One region of the Streptomyces nodosus genome, then DNA from elsewhere that is predicted to be linked to it. Evidence: riboswitches for the same ligand, from Rfam matches in the RefSeq annotation. Region 1 holds a riboswitch; the other holds the start of a gene.
What was found. Region 1 has a riboswitch for fluoride ahead of CP978_RS04890 (inorganic diphosphatase). Riboswitches for the same ligand answer to the same signal wherever they lie in the genome.

Region 1 (4,172 bases):
AGCCACTCGGACCACTGGGGCGTGATCACCCGCAACACGATCGGCTCCCCCGTCGCGGCCCTGAGGAACGGCCCGTTCGGTTCGTTCGGCGTCACGGGCCCCTCCGCCAGACCGCCGTTCGGCACGGGCAGCCTGGGGATCGAGGTGGCGGACAACGCCACCACCCTCGCTCCCCCCAGCGAGAGCGTCGACTTCGGCAATGAGGTCGACTTCTTCGGCGATCGGGTGCTCGGTCTGCAGCAGGTCGGGTTCCATGTGTTCCAGACCAACGAGAACATCACCTACGGCGGTCCGGAAAACATGCCGAACATCAGGTTCGAGATCGACCCGAATGTGGCTGCTCATCCGACCGACCACTACACCTCGATGGTGTGGGTGCCGGACGCCGCCCCGGTGACGGACCGCTGGAGCCCCTACATCGACGCCACCCGGACCGGCTTCTGGTTCCTCTCGGGCGGCGAGACCGCCTGCACCCAGGCCGCCCGCTGCACCTTCGCCCAGCTGAAGGCCTCGCTCAACGACGGCGGCCCGCAGCCGGTCATCTTCAGCGCCGCCGTGAGCAAGGGCCGCGACCACATGTGGATCGGCGCCGTCGACGGTCTGCGGATCAACCAGAACATCTACGACTTCGAGGCCGACGGCGTGAAGACGCGTCGCATCCGCTGACGTCGGCGAGCATCGTTCTCCGAGTCTCCGTTCCTCGGCCGAGGGTGGTCGCCCGTGCCCCCAGCGGGTCGATCGGGCGGGCAGACCACTCCCGGCCGTCGGCGGAGTCCCCGGTCGCACGGAACCCGGCGAGAAGCGTGGCAGAGGTCGTCCCCGAGCGTGCGCTCGTCACCCGTCCCTCCGGGATCGAACACCACACAGGGGAAGCCGCCATGCAGTGCGATGCTCTCGGGATCTATCTCAACGACCATCTGGCCGGTTCCACCGCCGGACAGCTCCTCTCGCACCGCCTGGCCGAGCACCACCGTTCCTCGCCCTACGGAGGCGAACTGCGCCGGGTGGCCGACGGGATCGCGGAGGACCGGCGGACGCTTCTCGGCCTGATGGACGCCCTCGGCGTCCCCGCACGCCACCACAAGGTGTACGCCGGACGCCTCGCCGTCACCGCCCGCCTGCTCAAACTCAATGGGCGCGTGATCCGGAGGCCGGGCCTGAGCACGGTCATCGAACTGGAGACGCTGCGGCTCGGGATCGAGGGCAAGACGCTGCTGTGGCGGACGCTGCGGGAGGTGGCCCAGGACAGGGCGGAACTGGACGAGGCCCGGCTCGAGGAGCTGCTGCACCGGGCCCATGAGCAGGCCGATGTGGTCGAGTCGCTGCGCCGGCGCACGGCCTCGGCGGTCTTCCACCGGCCGCGGCGACGGACCCCCTCCGGGTAGGACCGTCGCTCCGCAGCGCCCCTCCCCTGCCGGGTTGTCTCCGGGCCGGCCGAGAGGACAATGGAGGGGGTGGCGATGAGGCTCGCCGCAACCGCACGACCGGAGCACCGACCGTGCTGATGGCCTCTCCCTGACGAACGGCTCATGGGAGGTGTCGGCGATGGAGGTCACGGTGGCGGTGACGGCGACGGCCGGTTCGCCGTTCGCCCCGCAGGACGGATCGGACGGGTACGACCTGGTGAGCGTCGGATCGATCCGGGTGACCGGATACCCGGTCGGCGCGGGCCGGGTGGACGACACCCTCACCGACGACGGTGAGCCGACCGCCGTTCTGCTCTTGATGGAGGAGCCCGCGCTGCCGGGACAGTCCGTCCGGGCTCGTCCGGTCGCCCTGGTCCATGCCCTGGTGGACGGGAGCCCACGGGCCGAGGTGCTGTGCGTACCCGCGCACGACCCGAACTTCGCCGCCTTCACCGCCCCGGGCGCGCTGCCCGCCTGGCACGCCGACGCGGACACCTTGGCCACCGTCCTGCACCGGCTCGACCCCGGTCATCACTGGCGGGTGACGGGCTGCGAGGGCCCGACTGCCGCCGAGTCGTTCCTGGCGGAGGCCCGGCACAGCTATGAGCGTCTCACCGGCTGCCTGGAGTGACCGGCGCCCACCGCCCTCGCCCTGATCGACCAGGTCTGCCCGACCGCCGCAGGCGTGCCCGCGTGATCGCCCCGTGGACCGCCCCCTCTGCCTGACCCGTCGGCCTTCCTCCGGCTCCTTCGGCCGACGAGCAGGGTCGTCGGGCCGACGGCTCCCGCTCGGACGCCGACCCTCGGCGCCAGGAGCGTCACTGAATCGTCCTAGTATCGGATCGTTTCCGTGGACGATCGTGAAAGAGAGCCGTATGACAGCCACGCCTTCCCGCCTCCAGGACGGCATCGACCGGGCCCACGGCTCCCGCCCGACCGCACGAAGCATCATGAACGCCGGATCCACGGTTCCGGCAGCGGTGGGCACATCGCTGCTGGACGACTTCTCCCTCGAGATGACGGCCAAGGACATAGCGGGACTCGAGGAGGCCCACCCCACGATCCCTCCGGGCACCCGTATCAACATCACCTTCCTCGGCAACGAGGATCTGCCGATGCGCCTGGCCGCCGCCCGCGCGGTCAAGCGGCTCGGCTTCGTACCCGTACCGCACATCTCCGCCCGGCGCCTGAAGTCCCGGGGCGAGCTGGAGCAGTTCCTGGCCGGGCTGAAGGCCGACGGCACCGCGGAGAACGTGTTCGTCGTCGGCGGCGACCCCGCCCGCGCCGAGGGACCGTACGAGGACGCGCTGGCCGTCATCCGCACCGGACTGCTGCGGCACCACGGGGTGCGTCATGCCGGGATCAGCGGCTACCCGGAGGGCCACCCGGCCATCACGGGCCCCGTGCTGTGGTCCGCACTGACGGACAAGCACGCGGCGCTGGGGAAAGAGCTGTTGGCCGGTGACGTCATCACACAGTTCGGCTTCGACGTCGACCCCGTGCTCGCCTGGGTGGAGGAGACCCGCGCGCGAGGCATGGACCTGCCGATCCGTATCGGGGTGCCCGGGCCGGCCGGGGTCAGGCGGCTCACGACGTACGCGGCCCGCTTCGGCGTCGGCACCAGTGCCGCCATCGCCCGGAAGTACGGATTCTCCCTCACCAACCTGATGGGTACGGCCGGCCCCGACCGGTTTCTGCGCGCCCTGGCCGATGGCTACGACGCCGGGCGCCACGGTGTGGTGAAGGTGCACTTCTACACGTTCGGCGGGCTGGGGGCCACCTCGGAATGGATCGCCCGGTTCCGGCAGGAGGGTTGAGACGGCATCCGCCCGGGAGGGCCCGGCGCGCCCCGGAGGAGCCGGGGCGCCGGACCGCCACGCCGTGCGGTCGGCTGGCCGCCGGGGCCGACCGGGTGCTCAGAGGCGGGGGTCCACCAGGATCTTGACGGCCGTCTCGTTGTGGTGGATCAGGGTCTCGAAGCCGTCGCTGACGAGGTCGTCCAGGCCGATGGTCCTGGTGATGAACGGCGCCAGGTCGACGCGGCCCTCCTGCACCAGCTTGATGGTCCCCGGGTGGGAGTTGACGTAGGCGATCGTGCCGCGCAGGTCGACCTCCTTGAGGACGAGCTTCTGCATGTCGATGGACGCCGGCTTGCCCCAGATGGAGATGACCGTGATGACACCGCCCGGCTTCACGGCGTCGAACAGGGTGTCGAGGACGACATTGACGGAGGTGGCCTCGAACGCGACGTCCGCGCCCTTGCCGCCGGTCAGACGCCGGACCTCTGCGGCGACATCGGTGACGGAGGGGTCGATGACATGGTCGGCGACCTTGGTGTCCAGGGCCTTCTGCCGGCGCAGCGAGCTGAGTTCGGAGACCGCGACCTCGACGCCCATCGCCTTGAGCACCGCGCAGGTGAGCAGTCCGATGGGGCCGGCGCCGCCGACGAGGGCGAAGTCGCCGGCCTTCGCTCCCGAGCGCTGGAACGCGTGATAGCCCACCGACAGCGGCTCGATGAGGGCCGCCTGGTCCAGCGGGACGTCCCCGACCGGGTGCACCCAACGGCGCTCGACGACGATCTTCTCCGCGAGACCGCCGCCGCGGCCGCCCAGCCCGATGAAGTTCATGTCGGGTGAGAGATGGTAGGTCGGGTTGTTCTCGCCGGTGTCGACCTCGGGGCGCAGGATGTAGGGCTCGACGACGACGCGGTCACCCGGCTTCAGGTCCTCGACGCCCTCGCCCACCGCGTACACGACACCGGACATC
Region 2 (4,172 bases), 310 kb from region 1:
CTCGAAGTCCAGCTTCCGCCGCTCGGCGGCCTCGGCCGCCAGGTCCTCGTAGCGCTGCACCCGTGCCTTGGACCTGGCCTGACGGCCCTTGGCGCCGGAGCGCACCCAGGCCAGCTCCTCCGCCAGCCGCTTCTGCCGTTTGGCGTCCTTGCGGCCCTCCACCCGCAGCCGGGCCGCCTTGGTCGCCAGATAGGTGGAGTAGTTGCCCTCGTAGGCATAGGCGTGCCCGCGGTCGATCTCCAGGATCCGCCGGGCGACATGGTCCAGGAAGTACCGGTCGTGGGTGACCGCGACCACCGTGCCGGGGTAGTCGGCCAGATGCTGTTCCAGCCAGGCCACGGACTCGGCGTCCAGGTGGTTGGTGGGCTCGTCCAGCAGCAGGAGGTCCGGCTGGGACAGCAGCAGCCGGCACAGGGCGACCCGTCGTCGTTCGCCGCCCGAGAGTTCCGTCACGGGGGTGTCGGGCGGCGGGCAGCGCAGGGCGTCCATGGCCTGTTCCAGGCGGGAGTCCAGGTCCCAGGCTTCGGCGTGGTCCAGGGTCTCCTGCAGCGAGCCGAGTTCGTCCAGCAGTTCCTGCGTCTGCTCGCCGTCGCCGTCACCGAGACGCGCGGTGACCTCCGCGTAGCGGCGCAGCATGCTCCGGATCTCCGCGGCGCCCTGTTCGACATTGCCCTGGACACTGGTCGAGTCGTCGAGCCGGGGCTCCTGCTCCAGGATCCCGATGCCGATGCCGGGCGCTGGGAAGGCGTCCCCTTCGGTCGGCCGCTCCAGCCCCGCCATGATCCGCAGGACGGTGGACTTGCCCATGCCGTTGGGACCCACCACGCCGATCTTGGCGCCGGGCAGGAGGGCGAGGGTGACATCGTCGAGGACGGTCTTGTCGCCGTGGGCCATACGGGCCTTGCGCATCGTGTACACGTACATCCGCGGTGCCTCCACAGCCGGGCCGCCGGACAGCGGCTGTCGCTCCCAGAGGCCATCAGCACGGGATGTGCGGTCGAGGGCGAGCCTCATCGCCCACTCCCCTCCAGGGTGCTCCTCAGGAGCCGGTCCCGCCAGCGGTTCCGGCGCCGCTTTGGTGCGCCCCGCACGGCCAGCAACAGAGGTACGGCGACCAGCTGCAGCACGACCGAGAAGATCACCAGGCCGATCGCGGAGCGGTCGTAGAGCGCCCCCAGCGCAAGGCTGCCGGCGAACCAGCACACCCCGAAACCGGTGTCGAACAAGCCGAAGGCCGAGGCCCGGCGGTCGGCGGCGACCATGCCGGTGACCGCGGCCTTCACGATGGACTCCTGGGCGGCCGCGCCCAGACCCCACAGCAGCACACCGACGACCGCGAGGCGGACGCCGCCGAGGAAGACCAGCGGCGGGAAGCACGCGGTGAGCAGGGTCGCGCCCGCCACCGTCCTCAGGCCCCACCGGTCGAAGAGACGGCCGAGCAGCAGCGCCGCGACCGCCTCGCCGGCCATGGCCACCGCGTACAGCACCGGGATCCAGGCCTCGGGCATCACCCGGTCCCTGCCGAAGTGGTAGGCGATCAGCGGGTAGTCCGCGTAGGCAGCCGCGATCAGCCCCATGGCCGCCAGATAGATCCAGAAGGCCCGCGATGTGCCCCGGGGGCCGGGGACGCTCTGCTCGACGTCCAGATCCGCGGGCCGGGGACAGGTGTGCCGGGCTCTCGCCAGCACCAGCAGCGTGAGGACGGCCGGGACGGCGAGCACGGCGAAACCCCCTCGGTAGCCGCCGTGCAGGGACAGCACTCCGGCCACGACCAGCGGCCCGGCCGTCGCCCCGGCCGCGTCCAGCGCCTCCCGTACGCCGTACACGCGGCCGCGCCCCAGCTCGGCGGTGGCGTGGGCGAGCATCGCGTCCCGCGCCGGGTTGCGCAGCGCACGGCCGCTGCGTTCGGCGATCATCAGCAGGGCCGCGACCGGCCAGTTCCCGGCCAGTGCCAGCAGCGGCACCACGACCATCTGCACGGTGTAGCCGACGGCCGTGATCAGCCAGTAGCGGCCGGTGCGGTCCGCGAGCCGGCCGAAGACGAACCGCAGGGCGTAGCCGAGGAGTTCACCGCCGCCGGCGACCGTCGCGACGATCAGCCCGCCGGCGCCGAGGGAGCCGAGGAAGGGGCCTGTGATGCCGCGGGCGCCTTCGTGGGCCATGTCGGAGAACAGGCTGACGACGCCGATGAGCAGGACGAACCGCGCTGCCGTGCCGCCGGCCGGGGCAGCGGGCCACCGCCCTGCCGCGGGCCCTTCGCCGTGCTCCTTGCCGCCCACCGGACCGGCACCGTCCGGGTCAGTCCACCGGGCGCGGTGCGCGGGCGGGTTCTTCGACGACTTCTTCGACGACGTCGCGGTACAAGGACCGCACCTCCCGGCTCGGGGAAACGGCCTGTGGACGGGCCTATCGGCGACCGTCCGGCAGCAGAGGCCATCAGCACGGGATGTGCGGTCGAGGGCGAGCCTCATCGCCCACCTCCATGGTGCTCCGCGCCCCCCTGGTTCCGCCATCCGTGCGAGTTCCGCCATCCGTGCACATGGCGGCGGTGCCGGTTGCCGGGGCGCCGGAGAACGCGCGGGCAGGTCCGTCGTGCACGCCGCTCGTGTACGCCGCGCCCCGGGAGGGATCGTCGGATCACACTGGAGGTGCCGATGGGTCTCCGGCCGGGCCGGGGCAGCGAGCGGTGTATGCGGAGAGTGATGTGATGACCGAGGCTGTACAGGGCCGCATCGGCCGGCGGACCGCGTCCAGGACGCCCCGGCGCGGTGCGACGGCCCGGTGCCCATGTGCTCCGGGATCGGGGCCGGGGCGATGAACCACGCACGCTCCGGGGCCGGTCCCGATCTCTCCGGGGGACCCTCGAGGCTGCGCCTGCTGGCCGACATCAGCGTCGCCCTGGCCGGCAGCCTGGATCTCGACGCCGAGGACGCCCTGCGCCGGATGTCCCAGCGCCTGGTGCCGCAGTTCGCCGACGCCTGTGTGGTGGACCTCCTGGACGGGGACCGGGTGCGGCGCATCGCGGTCACGCACCGCGACCCGGACCGCGCCGTCCGCGCGCTGGCCGAGGGGCCGATGCCCGGGCTCGGGGACTCGGCCGACCCGCTGTCCCGGGTCCTGCGCGGTGCGGGTCCCATGACTCTCGAGGACCCGGCGCGCTCGCGGGAGCCGGGATCACTGGGTGCCGTCCAGCGGCGTCTGTACCGTGTGCTGGACGCCGGATGCGTTCTCGTGGTCCCGTTGCGGGCCCGCAGCGAGACCCTGGGGGCGCTCACCCTGATCCGCTCCCCCGGGGCGCCCTTCGAGGAGGAGGACCGGCAACTTGCCGCCGACCTCGGCCGCCGTGCCGGGCTGGCGGTGGAGAACGCCCGGCTGTACGCCTTCCAGCGCAACACCGCCGAACAGCTCCAGCGCTCCCTGCTGCCGAACCTGCGCGGCCTCCCGGGCCTCCAGTTGGCCGCCCGGTACGCCCCGGCCCGGGCGGGGGCCGAGGTCGGCGGGGACTGGTACGACGCCTTCGCGCTGCCCGACGGGTCGACCATGCTGGTGATCGGCGATGTCATGGGCCACGACCTCACGGCGGCGGTCCGCATGGGGCAGCTGCGCAACATGCTGCGGGCCCTGGCCTACGACAGCGGGGATCCCCCTGCCGGGGTGATGTGCCGGCTGGACCGCGTCATGCAGGGCATGACCTCCGTCGAGCTGGTGACGGCCGTCATCGCCCAGCTCCACGCCCCGACGGACGCCGGGCGCCCACTGTCCTGGACCAACGCCGGACACCCGCCGCCCCTGCTCATGCTGCCGGACGGCACCACCCGGCTGCTGGAGGACGGACACGCCCCGATCCTCGGTCTGGACCCGTGTCCCGCCAGGACGGACGCGAGGATCGTCGTGGAGCCCGGCGCCACCGTGCTGCTGTACACCGACGGGCTGATCGAGCGCCCCGGCGAGGACATCGGCCGTGGTCTGACCCGGCTGCGCCAGCATGCGGGCGCCCTGGCCTCCTCACCCCTGGACTCCTTCTGCGACAGCCTGCTGGTCCGGCTGCAGACCGGCTACCACGACGATGTCGCCGTGCTCGCCCTCAGGAACACCGACCCGGACAGGCCGGCCTGACGCCCCGGCGCGGGCGCGGGCCCCGTGCGGATGCCGGCCTCGCACCGGGTGTTGTC

Region 2: it holds a riboswitch for fluoride, as region 1 does, so the genes downstream of both, CP978_RS03550 (MFS transporter) here and CP978_RS04890 (inorganic diphosphatase) in region 1, are expected to answer to the same signal.

The regions. Positions count from the first base shown of each region.
Region 1 is NZ_CP023747.1:1,094,073-1,098,244, forward strand. Features, by position in the region: gene CP978_RS04880 (hypothetical protein) at 1-666, shown strand, start outside; gene CP978_RS04885 (hypothetical protein) at 804-1,385, shown strand; fluoride riboswitch at 1,448-1,521, shown strand; gene CP978_RS04890 (inorganic diphosphatase) at 1,546-2,037, shown strand; gene CP978_RS04895 (methylenetetrahydrofolate reductase) at 2,357-3,223, shown strand; gene CP978_RS04900 (2,3-butanediol dehydrogenase) at 3,323-4,172, opposite strand, start outside.
Region 2 is NZ_CP023747.1:789,037-793,208, forward strand. Features, by position in the region: gene ettA (energy-dependent translational throttle protein EttA) at 1-924, opposite strand, end outside; fluoride riboswitch at 964-1,027, opposite strand; gene CP978_RS03550 (MFS transporter) at 1,011-2,279, opposite strand; fluoride riboswitch at 2,421-2,484, opposite strand; gene CP978_RS03555 (PP2C family protein-serine/threonine phosphatase) at 2,815-4,116, shown strand.